DNA from 4 places in the Methylobacterium sp. J-118 genome. Region 1 is predicted to be linked to each of the others. Evidence: predicted binding sites of a transcription regulator. Region 1 holds the regulator's gene; each other region holds the start of a gene.
The links. The regulator LexA, encoded in region 1, represses DNA repair genes until DNA is damaged. The targets are predictions, from matches to a motif close to TGTTCNNNNTGTGTTCNG.
Positions count from the first base shown of each region.

Region 2: a site for LexA is predicted at 2,603-2,620, ahead of AC3IF3_RS23240 (type IA DNA topoisomerase). Genes of this name have one in related genera too.
Region 3: a site for LexA is predicted at 2,454-2,471, ahead of AC3IF3_RS14445 (DUF3072 domain-containing protein). Genes of this name have one in related genera too.
Region 4: a site for LexA is predicted at 2,831-2,848, ahead of parE (DNA topoisomerase IV subunit B). Genes of this name have one in related genera too.

Region 1 is NZ_JBYQFA010000001.1:5,058,172-5,063,261, forward strand. It holds gene gltX (glutamate--tRNA ligase) at 1-47, opposite strand, end outside; gene AC3IF3_RS24775 (ComEC/Rec2 family competence protein) at 221-2,482, shown strand; gene lexA (transcriptional repressor LexA) at 2,476-3,210, opposite strand; gene AC3IF3_RS24785 (hypothetical protein) at 3,453-3,920, shown strand; gene AC3IF3_RS24790 (hypothetical protein) at 3,988-4,203, opposite strand; gene AC3IF3_RS24795 (NRAMP family divalent metal transporter) at 4,285-5,090, shown strand, end outside.
Region 2 is NZ_JBYQFA010000001.1:4,740,137-4,745,226, forward strand. It holds gene AC3IF3_RS23235 (hypothetical protein) at 299-1,198, shown strand; gene AC3IF3_RS23240 (type IA DNA topoisomerase) at 2,659-5,043, shown strand.
Region 3 is NZ_JBYQFA010000001.1:2,990,700-2,995,789, forward strand. It holds gene AC3IF3_RS14430 (transglycosylase SLT domain-containing protein) at 1-684, opposite strand, end outside; gene AC3IF3_RS14435 (Cof-type HAD-IIB family hydrolase) at 892-1,725, opposite strand; gene AC3IF3_RS14440 (gluconokinase) at 1,730-2,302, opposite strand; gene AC3IF3_RS14445 (DUF3072 domain-containing protein) at 2,479-2,754, shown strand; gene AC3IF3_RS14450 (Flp family type IVb pilin) at 2,938-3,186, shown strand; gene AC3IF3_RS14455 (polysaccharide biosynthesis/export family protein) at 3,903-5,072, shown strand.
Region 4 is NZ_JBYQFA010000001.1:187,454-192,543, reverse strand. It holds gene AC3IF3_RS00955 (PRC-barrel domain-containing protein) at 30-521, shown strand; gene parE (DNA topoisomerase IV subunit B) at 670-2,736, opposite strand; gene AC3IF3_RS00945 (hypothetical protein) at 3,075-3,284, shown strand; gene topA (type I DNA topoisomerase) at 3,305-5,090, opposite strand, start outside.

The DNA.
Region 1 (5,090 bases):
TAGCCGGTGGGCGAGGGGGCGAAGCGCGTGACGACGGCTGAGGACATCGGTCCGGTGTGTTCGGGGGCGGGTCGGGAGGGGGCGCGAGGCGCGGCGCGGGGCTCGACACGGCGCCCTAGCACGAAGCGCCGGCTGTAGCACGGGCCGCCGGATGGGTTAAGAATCGGGCCGGGAATCGCTGGGCCGGCGTCGACAGATCGCGCGGATCGGGGCGGCGGCAATGCGGCGGATCGGCGCGAGGCTGGCGGGGGGCGTGCTGACGCGGGCCACCCCGCGCGCGGCGGCGCTCCCGGCGCTGCGCGACTGGGCCGCCGCGGGCCTCGCCCGGGAGGCCGAGCAGCGCCGCCTGTTCCCCTGGCTGGCGGTGGCCTTCGGCGCCGGGATCCTGGTCTATTTCGCGGCGGCGGACGGCGAGCCGGTCCTGGCCGCCCCGCTGATCGGGGCCGCCCTCGCCCTGGCGCCGGTGCCGGTCCTGGGCGCGCGGCCGGCGGCCCTGGCCCTGGCCCTGGCGGCGGCGGCCGCGTTCCTGGGCTTCGCGGCGGCGACCTGGCGGGTCGCGCAGGTGGACGCGCCGATCCTGGCCCGGACCACCATCGGGCCGCTCACCGGCATGGTCGAGGCGCTGGACGAGCGCGAGGTCGGCGCCCGGCTGGTGATCCGGGTGGAGAGTTTTGCCGGGCTCGCGCCGGAGCTGCGGCCGGCCCGGGTGCGGGTCTCGTTCCGCAAGACGCCGATCCCGCGGCCCGGGGAGTCCATCGCGGCGACCGCCCGGTTGCTGCCACCCCCGGAGGCGGCCCGGCCGGGGGGCTACGACTTCGCCCGGGACGCCTATTTCCAGGGCATCGGCGCGGTGGGCTCCCTGGTCGGCGCGGTCACGGTCCGGGCACCCGTGGAGCCGCCGCCCCTGCGCCTGCGCCTCGCCGCCCTGCTGGACGAGGCCCGCAACGCGCTGACCCGCCGGATCGCGGGGGCCGAGGGCGGCCAGGCGGGGGCGGTGGCGGCCGCCCTGGTGACGGGCAAGCGCGGGCTGATCGGCCCGGCCACCAACGATGCGCTGCGCGCCGCCGGCATCTACCACGTGGTCTCGATCTCGGGTCTCCACATGGTGCTGGCCGCCGGCGTCGTCTTCTGGCTGGTCCGGGCCGCCCTCGCCCTGGTCCCCCATTGCGCGCTGTTCTGGCCGATCAAGAAGATCGCAGCCGGCTTCGCCATGGTGGGGGTGAGCGCCTACTGCGCCTTCTCGGGCTGGGACATCGCCGCCGAGCGCTCGCTGATCATGACCCTGATCATGCTGGGCGCGATCCTCGCCGACCGGCCGGCCCTGTCGATGCGCAACCTCGCGCTGGCCGCCCTGATCGCCCTGGCGCGGGAGCCCGAAGGCCTGCTCGGCCCCAGCTTCCAGATGTCGTTCGGGGCGGTGGCCGGGCTGATCGCCTGCGCGCGGCTGATCGACGGGCGCCTCTTCGTCCGGCCCGGGGCGGGGCGGATCGGCCGGCTCGTCGGCACCGGGCTGTCGGCGGTCACCGGCACCCTGGCGACGACCCTGGTGGCGCAGGTCGCCACCGCGCCCTTCGCCACCTACCATTTCCAGACGGTCCAGCCGTTCGGCCTCGTCGGCAACGCACTGACCCTGCCGCTGGTCTCGCTGGTGGTGATGCCGTCCGCGGTCATCGGGATCCTGGCCTATCCCTTCGCCCTCGACCGGCCGGTCTGGTGGCTGATGGGGCAGGCGGTCGGCGGCATGCTGGCGATCTCCGCGTGGATCGCCGGGTTCGAGCGGGCGACCGTGGTGCTGCCGGCCTTCGGCACCGGCGCCCTGGCCGCGATGACGGCGGGCCTGCTGCTGGCGACGCTCCCGGCCTCGCGGCTGCGCTGGCTCGCCGTGCCGCCCCTCCTGCTCGGGCTCGGCCTCGCGGCCCTTCCGGACCGGCAGGACCTCTACGTCGACCGGCAGGGCTGGGGCGCGGCGGTGCGGGGGCCGGACGGCCGCCTGGCCGCCCTCGGCAGCCCCTCCGGCTTCGTGCTGGAACAATGGCTGAAGGCGGATGGCGACGGGCGCCGGCCCGACCGGGCGGCCAGAGCGGGGCCCGGCGGCCGCTGCGACCGGCTCGGCTGTACGACGCTTCTGCCGGACGGACGGGCGGTGGCCCTGATCCGGGACCGGCGCGCCTTCCCCGAGGATTGCGCCCGGGCCGCGGTGGTGATCACGAGTCTCACGGCGCCGCCGACCTGCACGGGGCCGCTGGTGATCGACCGCCGGGTCCTGGCGGCGCACGGCGCCGTCGCCCTGCGCGTCGACGGGGGCGGGTTCACGATGCGCGCGGCCCGCGGCGACGGACGGTCGCTGCCCTGGCGTCCGCGGGCGGCACCGCCGGCCGGCTCCGAGCCGGGGGCGGATCCCCCCGCCGAGGGAACCGGCGGCATGGCCTCATCCGAAGTGCCGCAAGCCCCGGCCGACGCCCCGGCGGAACCGCTTCAGTAGCGGCGCACGAGGCTGACGAGCCGGCCCTGGATCTGGACCCGGTCGGGACCGAGCACGCGGGTCTCATAGGCCGGGTTGGCGGCCTCGAGGGCGATCGAGGAGCCGCGGCGCCGCAGGCGCTTGAGCGTCGCCTCCTCGTCGTCGATCAGCGCCACGATGATGTCGCCGGTATTGGCGGTGTCCTGCTTGCGGATCACCACGAGGTCGCCGTCGAGGATTCCGGCCTCGACCATCGAATCGCCGCGCACCTCCAGGGCGTAGTGCTCGCCCCCGGCCAGGAAGTCCGGGGAGAGGGTGATGGCGTGGCTCTGGTTCTGGATCGCCGAGACCGGCGTACCCGCCGCGATCCGGCCCATCACGGGGATCGAGATGGCCCGGCCGCCGTCGTCGATCATCCGGGTCGCCGCCGGCTGGGACGGCTGGGACGGCTGCCTGGACTTGCCGCCCTCGACCACGCTCGGGGTGAAGCGGCGCGGCTCGGGGGCGGGGGCCGGGGTCGGCGACTGGTGCAGGCTCTCGGGGATGCGGATCACCTCGATGGCGCGCGCCCGGTTCGGGAGGCGGCGCAGGAAACCGCGCTCCTCCAGGGCCGTGATCAGCCGGTGGATGCCCGATTTCGACTTCAGGTCGAGGGCGTCCTTCATCTCGTCGAAGGACGGGGGAACGCCGCATTCCTGCATGCGGCTCTGGATGAACCGCAGAAGGTCCAGCTGCTTGCGCGTGAGCATCGAAGGGGGCCTCGCGGCTTGGCGGACCGCCCCGGGGCGGCCGCTGAAACAAATCGCGAACACGTTAAACGTTCCGCAAGTGTTCCGCAAGCGTAATACGGCCACGCTCGTGTCCCGGCGGCAGAGGCGGGGCACAAACGCATTGACGGCACAAGCGGAGCCGTTTCAATGCACCCGGGCGCCCCGCCGGACAAGACCGGCGGCTCCGGCGGCGGGTCGGTATCGGGCTGGGAATGACGAGGATGCGACAGCTCGCGGCGCCAGGGTCCATCCGTTTCGCCCTGGGCGTCGCCCTCCTGGGCTCGGCACTCGCCGGCTGCACCACCGGCTTCTCGTACATCTCGCGGAACTACGTGGCGCTCACCCCCCAGGTGGTGACGATCGGCTGCAAGGAGCCCTACGAGGTCTACGACAACCGGCAGCTGCGCCGGATGCTGATCGTCTCGAACGCCCTGCGCGAATATGCCGGCTGCAACCTGAGCGAGGTCCGGATCGATCCCGAGCCGGAGGCGACCCGGGTCAAGCGCTTCCGCACCGCCGCCCGCGCCTATCTCGACGAGACCGTGCGGGAGGAGTGCCGGGTCACCGGCGAGACCGTGTTCGATCCGCTGAAGACCGAGTTCGCCTATGCCTGCGACGCGCCGGTCGAGAGGCGGGGCACGGTGGTGCCGCGCCTGCCCGGCCGCAATCCGGGCCCCGCCCAGCGCTGATCCGCCGGGCCGGAGGGGTCCGGCGTCCCTGACCCGCCGGCCGGGACACCGGTGCCGGGGGGATGCGTCAGGCATCCGGCTTCGGGAAGGTGCGCTCGGTGGCGTCGCCGGCCGCCGCCAGCAGGGCGCGCGCGAAGGCCCGGGCCTCGGCCCGGTCCAGCACGATCGCGGCGGTGACCGGCCCGCCCCCGAGATCCGACAGGGCGAGTTCCAGCCGCACCCCCTCGGGCACGGCGCTCGCCTGCAGGCTCCAGCCCGGCCCCCGTTCCGCGCTCTCCGCCATCGCTCAACCCTCCCGGTGCGCCCCGGGAAAACGCCGCAGGCTCCCGCCGGAACTGCCCCGGCCCGGGACTGTTCCCGAGCCGTGCCAAGCGCTTCCCTGCCCCGCCTCGCGGCGTTCCTCAAGACTGCGGGCCCCGGACTCGTGGTGATGCTCGCCGACACCGATGTCGGAAGCCTCATCACGGCGGCCCAGAGCGGCGCCCGTTGGGGCTACTCGCTGCTGCTCCTGCAGATCCTGCTGGTGCCGATCCTCTACGTCGTCCAGGAGCTGACGGTGCGGCTCGGGACCGCCACCGGCCGCGGCCACGGCGAGCTGATCCGGGCGCATTACGGGCCGGTCTGGGCCTGGATTTCCTTTGGCGGCCTCGTGGTCGCCGGGATCGGCGCCATCGTCACGGAATTCTCCGGCATCGCCGGCATCGGCGACCTGTTCGGGGTGCCGCGGCTCGTGAGCCTCGGCCTGCCGGCCGCCCTGCTGCTCGGCCTCGTGTTCACCGGGAGCTACCGGCGGGTCGAGAGGGTGGCGATCGCGGTCGGCCTGTTCGAGCTGGTCTTCATCGGGCTCGCCGTGGCGGCGCGGCCGGATCCGGGGGCGATCGTGGCATCCTTCGCCCACATGCCGCTCGGCGACGGCCAGTACCGAGTCCTGATCGCCGCCAATATCGGCGCGGTGATCATGCCGTGGATGATCTTCTACCAGCAATCGGCGATCGTCGACAAAGGCCTCGGCTGGGACCACGCCAGGCGCTCGCGGCTCGACACGCTCCTGGGCGCGGTGATCTCGCAATGCGTGATGGGCGCGATCCTGATCGCGGCGGCCGCCACGATCGGCAAGGCCGGGCAGGGCACGAAGGACGGTCTGCAGACCGTGGGCGACCTCGCGGGGGC
Region 2 (5,090 bases), 320 kb from region 1:
CAAAAAATTTGACTGCATTGGCTTAGATAGCGAGTAATTCAACAACGAAGGGCTCGGGCCTAACAAAGCTCGAGCCCTTCGGTCCCAAGATGGTTCGTCGAATAGTTCCAACTGCTCAAGAAACACATCTATTCAAACAACCTTATAGCACCTATCACCTCATCAATGCAGGCAACCTATGCTAGAATATGCCCATTTTCTATCACCTTCGCGCTCCTACAGGCCGCCGAAGCAGGTTTTTGAAATTCGACCCCCCAGACCTTACGACCCGCGATCACCTCTACCCACCATCGTCGATATGGCCACCTTCGCCGAGGTTCACCTGCGGGCTGACGATCGGATAAAGGACTACCTCGAATACCCGCGCAAGAACTACAAGCAGGTCGCCTGTCGCGATGCGCTCGACGAGCTTCAGCGGTCCAACGCGCACGCACTTTACGCCAACAACGCCTATTCGCGGATCGCCTTTGCCGAAATCGCCCTGAAGCACGTCGCTGCTGAGCCCGGCATCGCATATGGCCCGCGCTGCTTCGTGACGGTCACTCCCGCGCGTTACGCTTTTTCCCTCGAGGATCGGTTCGCGCCTAGCCGTGCACTGCGGTCGGATCGACGGTGCATGAGCGAGGCCGCCCACTTCAAGATCTATCACCTGCAGCAAGTGGCCCGGCAGGCTTTAGGCGACCTGCCCTTCATCGGCATGGTCGAGGTCGCGCTTTTTCCCCGTTGGTCCTCATCGGGCTGGGCCGTGTTCGACTCGGTGTCTTGGCACTGCCACCTGCTCGCCTGGGGGGCCACGCGTCAGGAGCTCGATGGTATCCTCCAGCCGCTCCGTGCCCGGCATGCCAGCATCAAGGAAGGCGTGACCTCGGTGCACGTTCAGGCGGTGCCTGACGACGACATCGTGCGCCAGTTCGTTTACGCGCTGAAGGCCCCACAGAAGGTCTACCGCACCGTCTTTTTGCGGACCGTTTCACGCGATCAGCCGCTGACCGGCTTCGACACCCGGGCGTGGCGGATCAAGAAGGATTGGCTACGTACCGGTCAGCGGGTTCGCCTGCTCGACGTCATGGCCGGCCGCACCCTCGACGGACTCCTCTTCGGCAACCGCGAGGGGACCGCGCTCGCTAATGCAATCCGGGATGAGGCGCTGAAGCAGTTTCGAGCCTGGAAACAGCGGCAGCCCTGGTCGCGGCGATGAAGGGTGGCGTGAGGTTGATAGCGCCGTCCTTATCACGATGTGCTCGCCATCGAGCGGTCCGAGATACGTGTTCGATGGATGAGAGGCACGGCCAGGGGTTTTACCTCAGCCCTTTGCTTCTCCCTCGCTACAGCAGGAATAGCTCTATTCGGCAAAGCTCAGCCGTTAAAAAACGAACCCCCGCTCGCTGCGACGACGAGCAACGCGGGGGTTCGTTAGATGATCATGAGTTAGAAGTTAAATTTTCCAGAGTCGTAATTTCGATCGAACCCATCACGTAAATGTGATCTAGCTCTTCTTGGACCTTATCGGTCAATCATGGACGAGTTTAAACAACCTAAATCTTGTTTGTAAATTTGACGCGGCAGAATTTTGGTTGCTTGTAGTGGCCTCCATCAACTGGAGACGAACTATGACTGACTTAAAATCATACATATCTCGCTACGAATCATTCGAAATTTGTCGCCGAGCAGCCAGCCGCACTATGGAGCGTTTAGAGAAAAACAGGGGCCGAGCCGCTCAAGGGATCCTCGAGCGTTTGAAACTCTGCCGAAAGGACAACCGATGCTTCTCTGGGGTTTGCCCGGTGTGCGCAAGGCGGTATCGGCTGCGGCTCCTCGCGCAAGCAGAGCATGTCCTTGGGGAGAATGATCCGTGGGTCCAATTGTGGTGGACTCCGCCCAGTGCATTAGTGGCAAAAGGCTTGCTCGTCGATTTTGATCTTGGAAGACTACTCGATCAGCAAAAGCAAGCTTTGCTCGAATCGATGCCCAATGCAATCGCAATCGGTGGCATCGATATTTCCTTAGGAACTAGAGGTAGCATCGCTGCAATATGGCGGGTTTCTAGTTGTGTGCTCGTTTCTGGTTCAATCAGTCAAGAGGCGTTCGACCGGCTCACCCATACGTTCCGACCCGGTAGCACCTCCTGTCATTCGTTCAGTATTGAACCGGTGCTAAATCAACCTCATATGCTTTCTTACGTCTTCAAGCACCGCATCTTCGCTCGAACTTACGACCAACATATGTCAGCCGAGAGACGGCCGAAATTCAATACCTTACATCCGTCTTTCGCCGACGAGGCGGATCTATTCCAAGAACGATGGCCCTTGTGGAACCGGTTACTCCTTCACAATGTGAGCTCGGGCAAGGATCCTCATCGGCCTACGTTGCGCCGGCTCATCTAACCGGAACGTGCCTGCACTTGGTGGGACTCAGCCCCGCCAAGTGCTTGACGCAAAAGTCCGATTTAGGAAATTTTGCCCTTGGCTTTGCCCCATCCGTGCGTTTGATACAGATCCATTCGAGTGCCCAATCGTAACTAGAAGAAGCTTCTTCGCTTTAGAGTGTTGGGCGCGAGGGCGTTGCGGCTTCTCACTCAGCGCGATTGCGCGCGAACCCTTTTTAGAACAAAATACGAACAGGCTGCCATGTGCAGCGGGCGCCTCCGCGGATAGCGAGATGTCACCTCCGAGTTCCAGCCGCACGCTGTTCTTCTTCGAGAAGCCCTCGGCCATGCGGCAGCTGCAGCGCTTTTTCCGCTCGCCGAACACCGTTTGCGTGGCCGCCGAGGGGCACCTGCTATCGGCCGAGGAGCCGGGTAGCATCCGGCCCGAGTGGAAGCTATGGCGCTTCGAGGCGCTGCCCATCAAGCTCGCCACGATCCCGGTCAGCTGCGGCACCAATCGGTCCGGCCAGTCGCACGAGCCGAAGATCGCCGCAATCCGACAGGCGCTGAGCGGCGTCGAGCGCGTGATCATCGCGACCGATCCCGGGCGAGAGGGCTCCATGATCGCCTGGGAGGTGCTGGAGCATCTGGGCTGGCGCGGCCGCGTCGACCGGCTCAAGCTCGGCGCGCTCGACGACGTCTCGATCCGGCGCGCCTTCGCAGCCCTGGCCAAGGAGCCGGGCTCAGGCGAGCGCGACTACGCCGCCTACCTTGAGGCACTCTGTAGGCAGTACGAGGATTACCACCTTGGCCTGAACGGCACGCGGGCCATCTCGCTGCGCCTGCGCCCGCCCGCCTTCCGGGAGCCCTGGCGCTTTGGCGGCGTGCAAACGCCGACCCTCGCCATCCTGGCCGACCTGGAGGAGCGGATCCGCTCCTTCGTGCCGCAGGACTTCTTCAAGGTCGCGCTGCACCTGACCACCCAGTCCGGTGCCGAACTGACCCTGTGGCACGCCCCGAAGGATCGGATCTTCGACCCGGCCGTCGCAGAGACGATCCGAACTGCCGCCGCAGCGTGGTCGGGCCCTCTGGCGGTCGAGCACAAGGACGTGCGCCGCACACCGCCCCGTCTGTTCTCGAAGGACACCTTGGCGCGGCGCTGCGCCAAGCGGTTCGGCTGGGATCCGCAGCACACGGCCGGGCTCGCCCAGGAGCTGTACGATCAGGGCTACTTCAGCTACCCGCGCACCGAGTCCGAGTACCTGCCGGAGGGGCAGGCGGGTGATGCCGCTGCGATCGTCACCGCCATCGCGACCGAGCTGACCGATGTGCGTGACGTCATCCCGGGAGGCGAGGCGCCCCTGATCCGACGCGGGGCGAAGGGCCACTACGTCAAGGACCCGGGCGAGCATCACGCCATCGTGCCCCTACGCAAGGTGCCGGAACGCGGCCGTCTCACCGCCGAGCAGTTCCGGTTGTGGGAGCTCGTCGCGAAAGCCTTTCTCGCCGCCCACTTGCCCGACGGCATCGACGCCCGCACGAGCGTTACCGCCGAGGTCGGAACGCCGCTGGGCGCGAAGCGGTTTGCCGTGTCGGGCAGCGTCATCCGCGCCCCGGGCTGGCGTGCGATCTACGGCAGCGAAGCCGAACTCGAAGCGGACGTCGTACCCGGCAAGGCCAAGCGAGAGGCCGAGGCCACGTCCGCGCGTCTGCCACTTGTGAACGACGGGGAGGGCGCATCGGCCACGGGCGCGGATGTCGCCACCGCGATGACCGAGCCGCCGCGACGCATCACTCGAGGCGAGCTGCCGGTGGTGATGGGTCGGCTGATCGACCAGGTCGATGATCCGGCGGTCAAGCGCGCCCTGGAGAACCCGGTCAACCCGAACGAGCCTAAGGGCCTCGGCACGGCCGCCACCCGCGACACGATCCTGCCCAAGCTCCTGAAGAGCCGCTACATCACCCTGGCCAACGGCAAAGACCCGGCCATCGAGGTGACCGAGGTCGGGCTGGCCTTCATGATTGCGGTGCGGCGTGTATTTCCGACCTACGGTGACCCGGTCGGACGCGCCCTGTTCGAGGCGGAACTGGCCGAGATCGGTCGTGCGGCCACGCGTGCCGTGGCCGTCGAGCGCGCGAACGCCTTCCGACAGCGCACGCGCGCGCGCCTCGATGAGCTGATCGCCGCGATCGCGAACTCGCCCGTCGTCAGCCTCGATCCGAGCCTGATCCCGCTCAGTCAGGCCGACAACCGGCCGCCGACGCCGGCCATGGTGTCGTTTGCGGTTAGCTTGGCGGAGAGAAGGGGTGTGAAGCTGCCGCGCGGCTGCAAGAGCAACATCAGCATGTGCCGGTCTTTTCTCGACACCCACGCCGGGCCACGCGTACCTCAGGATGGCGACGCCGACCGATCGGGCGACCACCGGACTCCGAGCGCGGCGATGCTCAAGTACGCACATAGCCTGGCCGAGCAGTGTGGCATCATCTGCCCGCGGGAGGCTGAGACCGGCTTTGACGCGTGCCGGCGCTTCCTCGACGCGCACGCCGTGCGGCCGCAGCGTGAAGCGGAGACGCCGAGTTCCGGCGCAGTCAAAGCCAGGGAGCCTGCCGGGCGCAGCAAGCGGCAAGGCAGGGCGGCACCGGCGCCGAGACAGGCAGCCACTCGACGTCCAGCCTGAGGGGACCGGCGGAAGGTCGATGCCTGAGCGCCGTCAGTCCTTCGGTG
Region 3 (5,090 bases), 2.1 Mb from region 1:
GCGCGGCGGGAGCGGCACCTCGACGGCCTGGACCTGCGCCGCCGGCTCCACCGAGGCCGAAGCTGCCGGTTCGACGGACAGACTTGCGAACTGGATCGTGCCGGTCAGGGCGGTGGGACGGCGCGGGGGCAGCGGCACCTCGACCGCCTCGGTCGGCGCCGCGACCGCCGCGACGGTCGGGGCGTAGGCCAGGGCCGGGGCGCCCGCATCCGCGACGCCGCCGCCGAACAGGCTCGCCAGGGCGCTCGCCGAGGCGGCCACGGGGGCGACAACAGACGCGACTTCAGTGGAGATGCCCTGCCGCTTGGCCGCGAAATAGTAGCCGCGGTTGTAGTACTGATAGGCTTGGCTGAGATTGCCCTGGGCGGTGCGGTAGGCGCCCGCCAGATAGGCCACGCCGTAGCGGAGGTTGGTGGCCGGGTCGAGGAGCCCCGCGGCGTCGCCGGTATAGCCGAGGCTGCGTGCGGTCGCGTGCTTGATCTGCATGAGGCCCAGGGCACTGCCGCCCTTGGCGTGCGGATTGTAGTTGCTCTCGCGCTTGACCACCGCGTGCACGAAGCTTGCCGGAACGCCGTTCGCCTTGGCCTGCTGCTCGATCAACGCGTCGATGTTGTCGTGCGCCGCCTGCCCGAAGGCGGCGGCCGGCACGACCGCGAGGAGGGCGGCCAGGAGAAGGCGATGCATTCCGAGACCCGGTCTTGCTTGCTCTGTGGTCAAGCTAGGTCGCGGGGAAATGAGGCCGGAAAGCGGCCCCGCTTCGGCAAGCTGTGGGCGGCCGGGGTACGGGCGCGCCCTGTGCCCTGGCGGACACAGGCGGCGTCATTCGCCGGGGGCACCTGCGGCCCATCGCCGGCATCGTCCCGAGCGGGCGCCACCGTCCGGGACGGGGCGTTAAGGAAGGATGAAGCGCGCGACGCCGTGGGCGAAGCCGTCCGCGTCGTTGCCGTCGGTGACGGCGTGCGCCGCCGCCTTCACGGCGTCCTCGGCATTGCCCATCGCCACCGAGAAGCCGCTGTTGGCGAACATCGGACGATCGTTGCCGGCATCGCCGAAGGTCGCGATCCGCTCCGGCGGGATGCCGAGATGCGCGCTCATCCAGGCGACGAACCGGCCCTTGTCGAGATCGGGCGGCGTGACGTCGAGGTAATAGGCCTGGGAGCGGTGGACGGTGGCCCGCCCGGCCAGGGCGGTCCCGATCCGCGCCTCGCACGCCGCCAGATGGACAGGGTCGCGGCTCACGCCGACGATCTTGGCCGCCGTGCCCGTGAGCGTGCCGAGATCGGCCACGACCCGGGGCTCCGCGCCGATCGTGCGGCGCTCCAGGTCGGTATAGGGGCCGTCCGGGTCGCGCAGGCACCACGCGCCCTCGGCGAAGACCCAGACGTCGAGCCCCTCCGCCAGGAGCCGGTCGAGGGCCGCCCGCGCGGCGGCCTCCGGGATCGTCCGCTCCTCGAGGATCGACAGGTCCGGCCGCACCACGCTGGCGCCGTTGAACGCCCCCATCGGCAGGTCGAGGCCGAGCTCGGCGACGAGGCCGCGCAGCCCGATCGGCGGTCGCGCCGAGGCGATGCTGAAGCCGATGCCCGCCGCGCGCAGCCGCGCCACGGCCGCGACGGTCCCGGGGGTGAGGCGCTTGTCGCCGGTCACCAGGGTGCCGTCGACGTCGGAGATCACCAGGGCGATCCCTTGGGTTTTTCCCTGGTCCTTGTCGGATCCCATCATCATCGGCTCACTCCCCGTCCGCCCGCGGGCGGGTCTCTATCGCGAGCCGCGCCACGATACGCTCCGCGATCACCGCGGGCGGCTCGGCGATGCCGACGGTGATCGGGTGCTCGTCGCGGCCGGGGACCTCCAGCGCGGCGAACTGACTGTCGAGGAGGAGGGGTGACATGAAATGCCCATGGCGCCCGGCGAGGCGCCCGGCGATCAGGGCCCTGTCCCCCTCCAGATAGACGAGGCGCACCCGCCGGCTTCCGCCCGTCAGGACGTCCCGGTAGGCCCGGCGCAGGGCCGAACACACCACCACCCCCGATTCCCCGGCCTCCAGCCTCTGCCGGACCCAGACCGCGATCCGCGCCAGCCAGGGCGCGCGATCCACATCGTCGAGGGCGCGGCCGGCCTGCATCTTCGCGACGTGCTCCGGGCTGTGGAAACTGTCGCCGTCGACGAACAGCCAGCCGAGTCGTTCGGCGATCAGCGCCGCGACGGTGCTCTTCCCGGACCCGGAGACGCCCATGACCACGAGCACCTGCGCGCCCACGGTCGCCGGTCCGGTCTCGCGCGTCTGCACCCTCTGGGACATCTTCCGGATCCCCGTGGCTCCGAGGCGCCGACCCGGCGCCGGGGATCATGAATAGGATCGGGGGCGGGGAAGGAAAGGCCGCTGCATGAAACCGCGCGGTCCGCGGGTCGGCCGGAACCGGCCCGGGACCCGCGCGTTCATCCCGGGGAGTTAGAACATTGCAGGAACAGAGAACCATGGCCCAGTCCACCGCGAAGTCCGCTTCGAAGACCGACCAGCACGCCGAAAAGTCGGATGCGAATCCCAAGACCGATCCCAAGGACGTCTCGAACCAGATCAAGGACCCCGATCAGTGGACCACCGGCGGCGAGCCGATGACCGGGGCCCAGGCTTCGTACCTGAAGACCTTGTCGGAGGAGGCCAAGGAGCCGAAGGCGTTCGACCCCGACCTCGACAAGGCCGAGGCTTCCAAGCGGATCGACGATCTCCGGCACAAGGCGGGCCACGCCTGATCCGGTTCAGGGCGCGTCCGATCCTTCGGACGCGCCATCCCGGGTTGGAATCGGGCGTAACCTGCCGAAAGGATACGCTTTCGGAGACTGGTTTAAGACAGCGGCAATAGCGGGTCGGGTAAATACGGGGATCGGCCGCGTTGCCTCGGGGGCGGCGGAGCGCGGTGGGGGACGGTTTCAATCATGCATGAACCGAACTGCCGCGGGGCGGAGCAGCGCGCCGCACGATCGATGCCCCCCTCCGGCCGTGCCAGTGCGGCCGCCGTCGCGATGATGCAGTTCGCCCGCGACCTGCGCGGCTCGACGGCGATCGAGTATGCCCTGATCGGCTCCCTGATCTTCCTAGTCGCCGCCGGAAGCCTGCGCCTCTACGCGACCCGGATGAGCGGGGTCTACAACCAGATCAGCACCGCGGTGAGCCAGACCAATTAGCGTCCCCATGCGGGCATCGTTCGCGACCTTCGCCCAGGTGCGCCCCGTTGAGTGGTGATCGCCGCCTCGAAGCCGACGCGACGCGCGCTCTCTCCCGCAGAGGCTAAGATATTCACACATCGCGGGCCGAGACACTCTCTTCTCCCCCTCGCGGTTACGGGCGGCACAGGTTTGAGGGCTCAGCGAGCTCGCCGGTCAGACCGGCGGGACTCGGGTCCCCTCTCCCGCACGGGAGGAGGGCTGTCGCGCTGCGTCATGAGCCGCGTGCCTTGACCTGCGTCGCCCGTAGCCCGTGCGGGGAGGGGAAAAACCTTCTGTTCCCATGATGGTGGTGTCCGACTGCGACGCATGATGCCGGCGGCCCGCACGGAAGGGGCCTGGCGCTCCGTGGGGCTTGAACGCTCTTTCTGGCGAACCGCCGGGGATCAGGCGCTGTCCGGAAATGGGCGTATCGCGCCGCCGAGCCGGACGGGGGCGGTTCCGGGCCTTGCAGACGTCCGGAAACCGGGCCACCGCACCATCATCCCGGGGCGGGCGGGGCCGGATCGGTCAGGCCGTCGCGGTCGATTCCGGGCGTCTGCCCCGAAAAAGCTGTGCTTAGCGAGGATGAAACCGCGAGCTCGGCCGTCCCCGGCGGAGTGTGGCTCACCCGCTACGGACACCCGGGCCGCCATGGGCTAGGCACGGGCTCTGCACTACCGATGGGCAACATCTGGATGCGAACACTTCCCCTCGTCCTGCTCGCCGTCACGGCGATGTCGGGCTGCACGTACCTGCCCGCGGCGGGTCCGACGGCGAGCGCGATCCAGGCGGGCGCGGAGGTGGCCACCCCGGATGGCGGGATGCTGGCGCGCTACGAGATCATCGACGTCACCCCCGCGGTGGTCGAGGCCCTGCGCGGACGGCCGCTGGACAGCCTGCTCGCCTCCTTCGGCGACCACCGGTCGTCGGCCGAGCCGGTCATCGGCATCGGCGACATGGTCTCGGTCTCGGTCTGGGAGGCCGGCTCCGGCGGCCTGTTCTCCGGGCCGCTGGTCGCCGACCGCTTCTCCGCCGGCTCCAAATCCGCCCTCATCCCCGAGCAGCCGGTCGGGCGCGACGGCGCCATCTCGGTGCCCTATGCCGGCCGGATCAAGGTCGCCGGCCGCCGCCCCCAGGACGTCCAGTCCCTGATCGAGAACGAACTCGCCGGCAAGGCCATCCAGCCGCAGGTGCTGGTCTCGGTCACCCGCCCGATCTCCCAGGCGGTCACCGTCACCGGCGAGGGCGCCGCCGGCGCCCGCCTGCCGCTCTCCGGCCACGGCGACCGCATCCTCGACGTCATCGCGGCCGCCGGCGGCAACCGCTCGCCGGTCTCGGAGACCTTCGTGCGCCTGTCGCGCGGGCCGGTCACCGCCACCGTGCCCCTGACCACCGTGGTGTCCAACCCCAAGGAGAACATCTACCTGCGGCCCAACGACGTGCTCACCCTGGTGCGCGATCCCCAGACCTTCCTGGCGGTGGGCGCGCTCGGCCAGGCCACCGAGCTGCCGTTCCAGGCCGACGGCATCACCCTGGCCCAGGCCCTGGCCAAGGCGCGCGGCCTCTCGGATTTCGCCGCCGACCCGGCCGGCACCTTCATCTTCCGGTTCGAGCCCGCCAGCGTCGTGCGCCGGCTCAACCCCGGCTCCAAGCTGCTGGCCACGCCGCTCGTGCCCGTGGTCTACCGCATCGACATGCGCGACCCCAACAGCCTGTTCGTCTCCCAGGCGTTCCGCATGCGCAACCGCGACCTCGTCTACGTGTCCAACGCCCCCTTCACCGAACTGTCCAAGGTCCTCTCCGCCTTCAGCGGCGTCACCGGACCCGTCTCCTCCGTCGCAACCGCCTACTACTACGCGAAGTAAAGGCGGGACGACGCCGGG
Region 4 (5,090 bases), 4.9 Mb from region 1:
GCCGGATAGGGCGCGCGGAACGATCTTCGATGCGAAGCCGAATCCTTGTCCTGTCGCTGACAGCCCTCTGCCTTGCGGTGCCGCAGGCCCGCGCTCAGGACGCCTCCGTGATCGGCCGGGGTACGGTGCTACCCGGGACGGGGCCGGGCACTGCGACCGACGGTGCCGGAGCCGGACGCCTGATGGAGGCCGCCAGCGCCGAGGACGCCGCCAAGCGTCAGGGACTCAAGCCAGTCGCCTTCCTGGCCTCCAAGATGATCGGCGTCGAGGTGCGCAACGCCGCCGGCGACAGCGTCGGCAAGATTGACGACCTCCTGATTGCCGACGGCGGTACGCTCAAGGCGGTGGTGATGGATGTCGGCGGCTTCCTCGGGCTGGGGAGCAAGCGCATCGCGGTGGAGCCCAGCGCCCTGGTGCTGCGGCCCGGCGGCAGCCGCTTCTCGGCGGTTCTCAACATGAGCAAGGACACCATCTCGGCGGCCCAGCCCTTCGATCCGGCGAAGGCGATCGCCGCGCATTAGCGCTGAGCCCGGGCTCTGCTCGCCCGCGAGACGCAGCTTCGGGATGTTCGCGATCTCGCGTCGGACCACCGCGACGCGCCGCCTCCGTGTCATCGGCGTGCGGCGCAGCCCGGCATCCTGAAACGCCGCGGCTGCGCGAGACCGTTCCTCAGATGTCGAGATCGGCCCCCTCGGCGAAGGCGGCGCGCTCGCTGATGAAGGCGAAGCGGGCTTCGGGCTTGTTGCCCATCAGGCGCTCGACCGTGTCGCCCGTCGACTCCCGAGCCTCGTCGAGGATCGCGACGCGCAGGAGCGTGCGCTTCTTCGGGTCCATGGTGGTCTCCTTGAGCTGGGCCGGCATCATCTCGCCCAGGCCCTTGAAGCGCCCGATCTCGACTTTGCCGCCCTTGAACACCGTCTTGGTGATCCGCTCCCGGTCGGCATCGTCCCTCGCATAGGCCACCTTCGAGCCCTGCTGGAGCCGGTAGAGCGGCGGGATCGCCAGATACAGGTGGCCGCGGTCGATGAGCTTGGGCATCTGCCGGTAGAAGAAGGTGATCAGAAGCGAGGCGATGTGGGCGCCGTCGACGTCGGCGTCCGTCATGATGATCACCTTGTCGTAGCGCAGGTCGGTCTCGCGGAAGGCCGATCCGGTCCCGCAGCCGAGCGCCAGGGTCAGGTCCGAGATCAGCTGGTTGGCGCCGAGCTTGTCCCGGGAGGCCGAGGCGACGTTCAGGATCTTGCCGCGCAGCGGCAGGATCGCCTGGGTGGCCCGGTCGCGGGCCTGCTTGGCCGAGCCGCCGGCGGAATCGCCCTCAACGATGAAGATCTCGGAACCCGCGGTGCCGGCGGCCGAGCAATCCGCCAGCTTGCCGGGCAGCCGCAGCTTGCGGGTCGCGCTCTTGCGGGCGACCTCCTTCTCCTGGCGGCGGCGCAGACGCTCCTCGGCCCGGTCGATCACCCAGTCGAGGAGCTTGTTGGCCTGGGCCGGGGAGGCGGCCAGCCAATGGTCGAAGGCGTCGCGCACCGCCGTCTCGACGATGCGCTGTGCCTCGACGGTGGCGAGCTTGTCCTTGGTCTGGCCCTGGAACTCGGGCTCGCGGATGAACACCGACAGCATCGACGCGCAGGTCGCCATCACGTCGTCGGTGGTCACCGCCATCATGCGCTTGGCCTGGTTCACGCGCTCGGCGTGCTCGCGTAAGGCCCGCAGCAGGGCGACCCGCAGGCCGGCCTCGTGGGTGCCGCCCTCGGGCGTCGGGATGGTGTTGCAGTAGGAATGCGAGAACCCGTCCTCGGCGACCATCCAGGCCACCGCCCATTCCAGGGAGCCGTGCGAGCCCGGTTTGGTGATCTTGCCGGAGAACATCACGTCGGTGACGAGGTCCTTGCCGTCGATGTCCCGGGCCAGGTAGTCGCGCAACCCGTCAGGGAAGCGGTGCACGGCCTCGGCCGGCACGCCCTCCAGCCCTTCGAGCAGGGCAGGGGCGCAGCGCCAGCGGATCTCGACGCCGCCGAACAGGTAGGCCTTGGAGCGCGCCATCTTGAACAGGCGGCGCGGATCGAACTTCAGCGAGCCGAAGATCTGGGCGTCGGGATGGAAGCGGACCCGCGTGCCACGGCGGTTCTGCACCCGGCCGACCAGCTCCAGCGCGCCCTGCGCGTGGCCGCGCGAGAAGGTCTGGCGGTACAGGGTCTGATTGCGGGCGACCTCGACCTCCAGGAGATCCGACAGGGCGTTGACCACCGAGATGCCGACGCCATGCAGACCGCCGGAGGTCTCGTAGACCTTCGAGTCGAACTTACCCCCGGCATGCAGCGTCGTCATGATGACTTCGAGCGCGGACTTGCCTGGAAATTTCGGGTGCGGGTCCACCGGGATGCCGCGGCCGTTGTCGGTGACCACCAGGATCCCGGATTCCTCCAGCTCCACCTCGATGAAACTGGCATGGCCAGCCACCGCCTCATCCATGGAATTGTCGATCACCTCGGCGAAGAGGTGGTGCAGCGCCCGCTCGTCGGTGCCACCGATATACATGCCGGGCCGGCGCCGGACCGGCTCCAGCCCCTCCAGCACCTCGATGTCGGAGGCCGTATAGCCGGCCTCGGGCTCGGCCGCCGCGATGGCCGGCACCGAGGCCGAGGCGGCCAGGCGCCGTCGCGGCTCGGGCAAACGGGCGGCGGGGGTGGCCGCCTTCCCACCCGGCCCCAACAGGTCGCGCGCCGGGTCGCTCACGCGCGGCCTCCGCGGGCGCGGCCCATCGGCCGGCTCGATCTCACGCGGACTGTTATGCGGTCGTGGAGCATGCGCCTTCATCCCCGCACGATAGCGGAACAAAACAGAAACATCAAAGCCGTCCGCCCCGGGGCGACGCGGCGGCACCATCGCATGCTGCGGCGCCGCGAGCGAGGGGCAGAGGGGCAACGGCGCTTCCGAACGCGCCGCCGGCCGTCATCGCGACGTTGCACAATGATGGGTTAAGGTTTTCCCGTGACGCGCACGATCAATCTCAGCAGATCGCCACCGGAACGGTTCGAAATGGTCGACGTTATTGGCGGAGACAGAACTTGACCGTGGTCAGGGAGCCGCAGTCGATGACCAATGCCGCGATCGAGGCCCGCCGCCTCACCCTGATCCGTTTCGAGCACGCGGCCGGCGCCGCCTTCGGGTGCGAGGACGAGGCGGCCGGTGTACAGCCCGCCCGGGCCTTCGTGACCGCCACGACCCTCGCGCTGGGCACTCTGGCGACCGCGGTGGTGGCCACCCTCAGCTACCTCGTCTGACCTGAGCCGGACCCGCCGGCTCAGGCGGTCCCCGACTTCTTCGCGGGCGCCTTCTTGGCCGCCGGGCGCTTCGCGGTTGCACTCTTCGCCGTCCCCGCGCCCGCAGCGGGTTTCTTGGCGGCGGTTTTTTTCGCCGCCGGCTTCTCGCCGCCCGTCGCCCGTGCGGACGTCTTCCGCGCCGATCCGCGCTTGGCCGGCTTGCCACCCCCCGCAGCACGCTTGGCATTCACCAGGGCGATCGCCTCGTCCAAGGTCAGAGCCTCGGCCGCCATCGTCTTCGGAAGCGTGGCGTTCACCTCGCCGTCCGTGACGTAGGGGCCGTACTTGCCGGCCTTGACCACCAGGTCGCGCCCGCTGGCGGCGTCCTGGCCGAGGGGACGACCCGGATCGGCAGCCGGGCGGCCACGGCCGCCGCCCTGCTCCTTGGCGACGATCAGGTCGATGGCGCGGTTACCGCCGATCTCCAGCACGTCGTCGTCCTTGCCGAGATTGGCGTAGGTCTTCCCGTGCTGCACGTAGGGCCCGAACCGGCCGAGATTGGCCAGGATCGGCTCACCGGTCTCGGGGTGGCGCGCCACCTCCCGGGGGAGGGCGAGCAGGGCCAGGGCCTTGTCGAGGCCGACCTCGGACGGCGAAAGCCCCTTGGGCAGCGACGAGCGCTTCGGCTTGGCCGCGTCCTTCTCGGTGGAAGCCTCGCCCAGTTGCACGAACGGGCCGAACCGCCCGTCGCGGAGCGTCACCGGCAGGCCGGTCGCGGGATCGCTGCCCAGCACCCGGACGCCCGGCTGGCCACCCTCGGCGGACGAACCGTCGCCGTCGCCATCGACACCCGAGGCCGAGAGCTGGCGGGTGAACTTGCACTCCGGATAGTTCGAGCAGCCGATGAAGGCGCCGAACTTGCCGAGCTTCAGCGAGAGTTGGCCGGCGCCGCAGGTCGGGCAGGTGCGCGGGTTCGAGCCGTCGCCCTTGTCGGGGAAGATGTGCGGGCCGAGGAGACCGTTCAGCGCCTCCAGCACGTCGGTGACGCGCAGCTCCTTGGTCTCGCCGATCGCCGCGGAGAAATCGCGCCAGAAATCGCGCAGCACCGCCCGCCAGTCGATCTCGGCGTTGGAGACCCGGTCGAGCTGCGCCTCCAGATCGGCGGTGAAGTCGTACTCGACGTAGCGCCGGAAGAAGCTCTCCAGGAAGCCCGTGACGAGCCGCCCCTTGTCCTCCGGCTGGAGCCGTTTCTTCTCGATCTTGACGTACTCGCGGTCCCGGAGCGTCTGCAGCACCGCCGCGTAGGTCGAGGGCCGGCCGATGCCGAGTTCCTCCATGCGCTTCACGAGGCTCGCCTCGGAGTAGCGCGGCGGCGGCTCGGTGAAATGCTGGGTCGAGGCGATGCGCTCGCGGGTCAGCGGGTCGCCGGCCTTCATCGGCGGCAGGCGGCGGCTCTCCTCGTCCTCCTCGTCGTCCTTGCCCTCCTGATAGAGCGCCAGGAAGCCGTCGAACTTCACCACCTGGCCGGTGGCACGCAGGTCGATCTGACGGGGGCCGACCTTCGCCGTGACGTCCACGGTGGTGCGCTCCAGCTCGGCCGATTCCATCTGGCTCGCCATGGTGCGCGTCCAGATCAGCTCGTAGAGCTTGGCCTGCTCGGACTCCAGGTGGCGCGCGACCATCTTGGGCAAGCGGCCCATATCGGTCGGCCGCACGGCCTCGTGGGCCTCCTGGGCGTTCTTGGCCTTAACGCTGTACTTGCGCGGCACGTCCGGCACGTAGCGGTCGCCGAACTCCTTGGCGACGACCCGGCGGGTGTCCTGGATC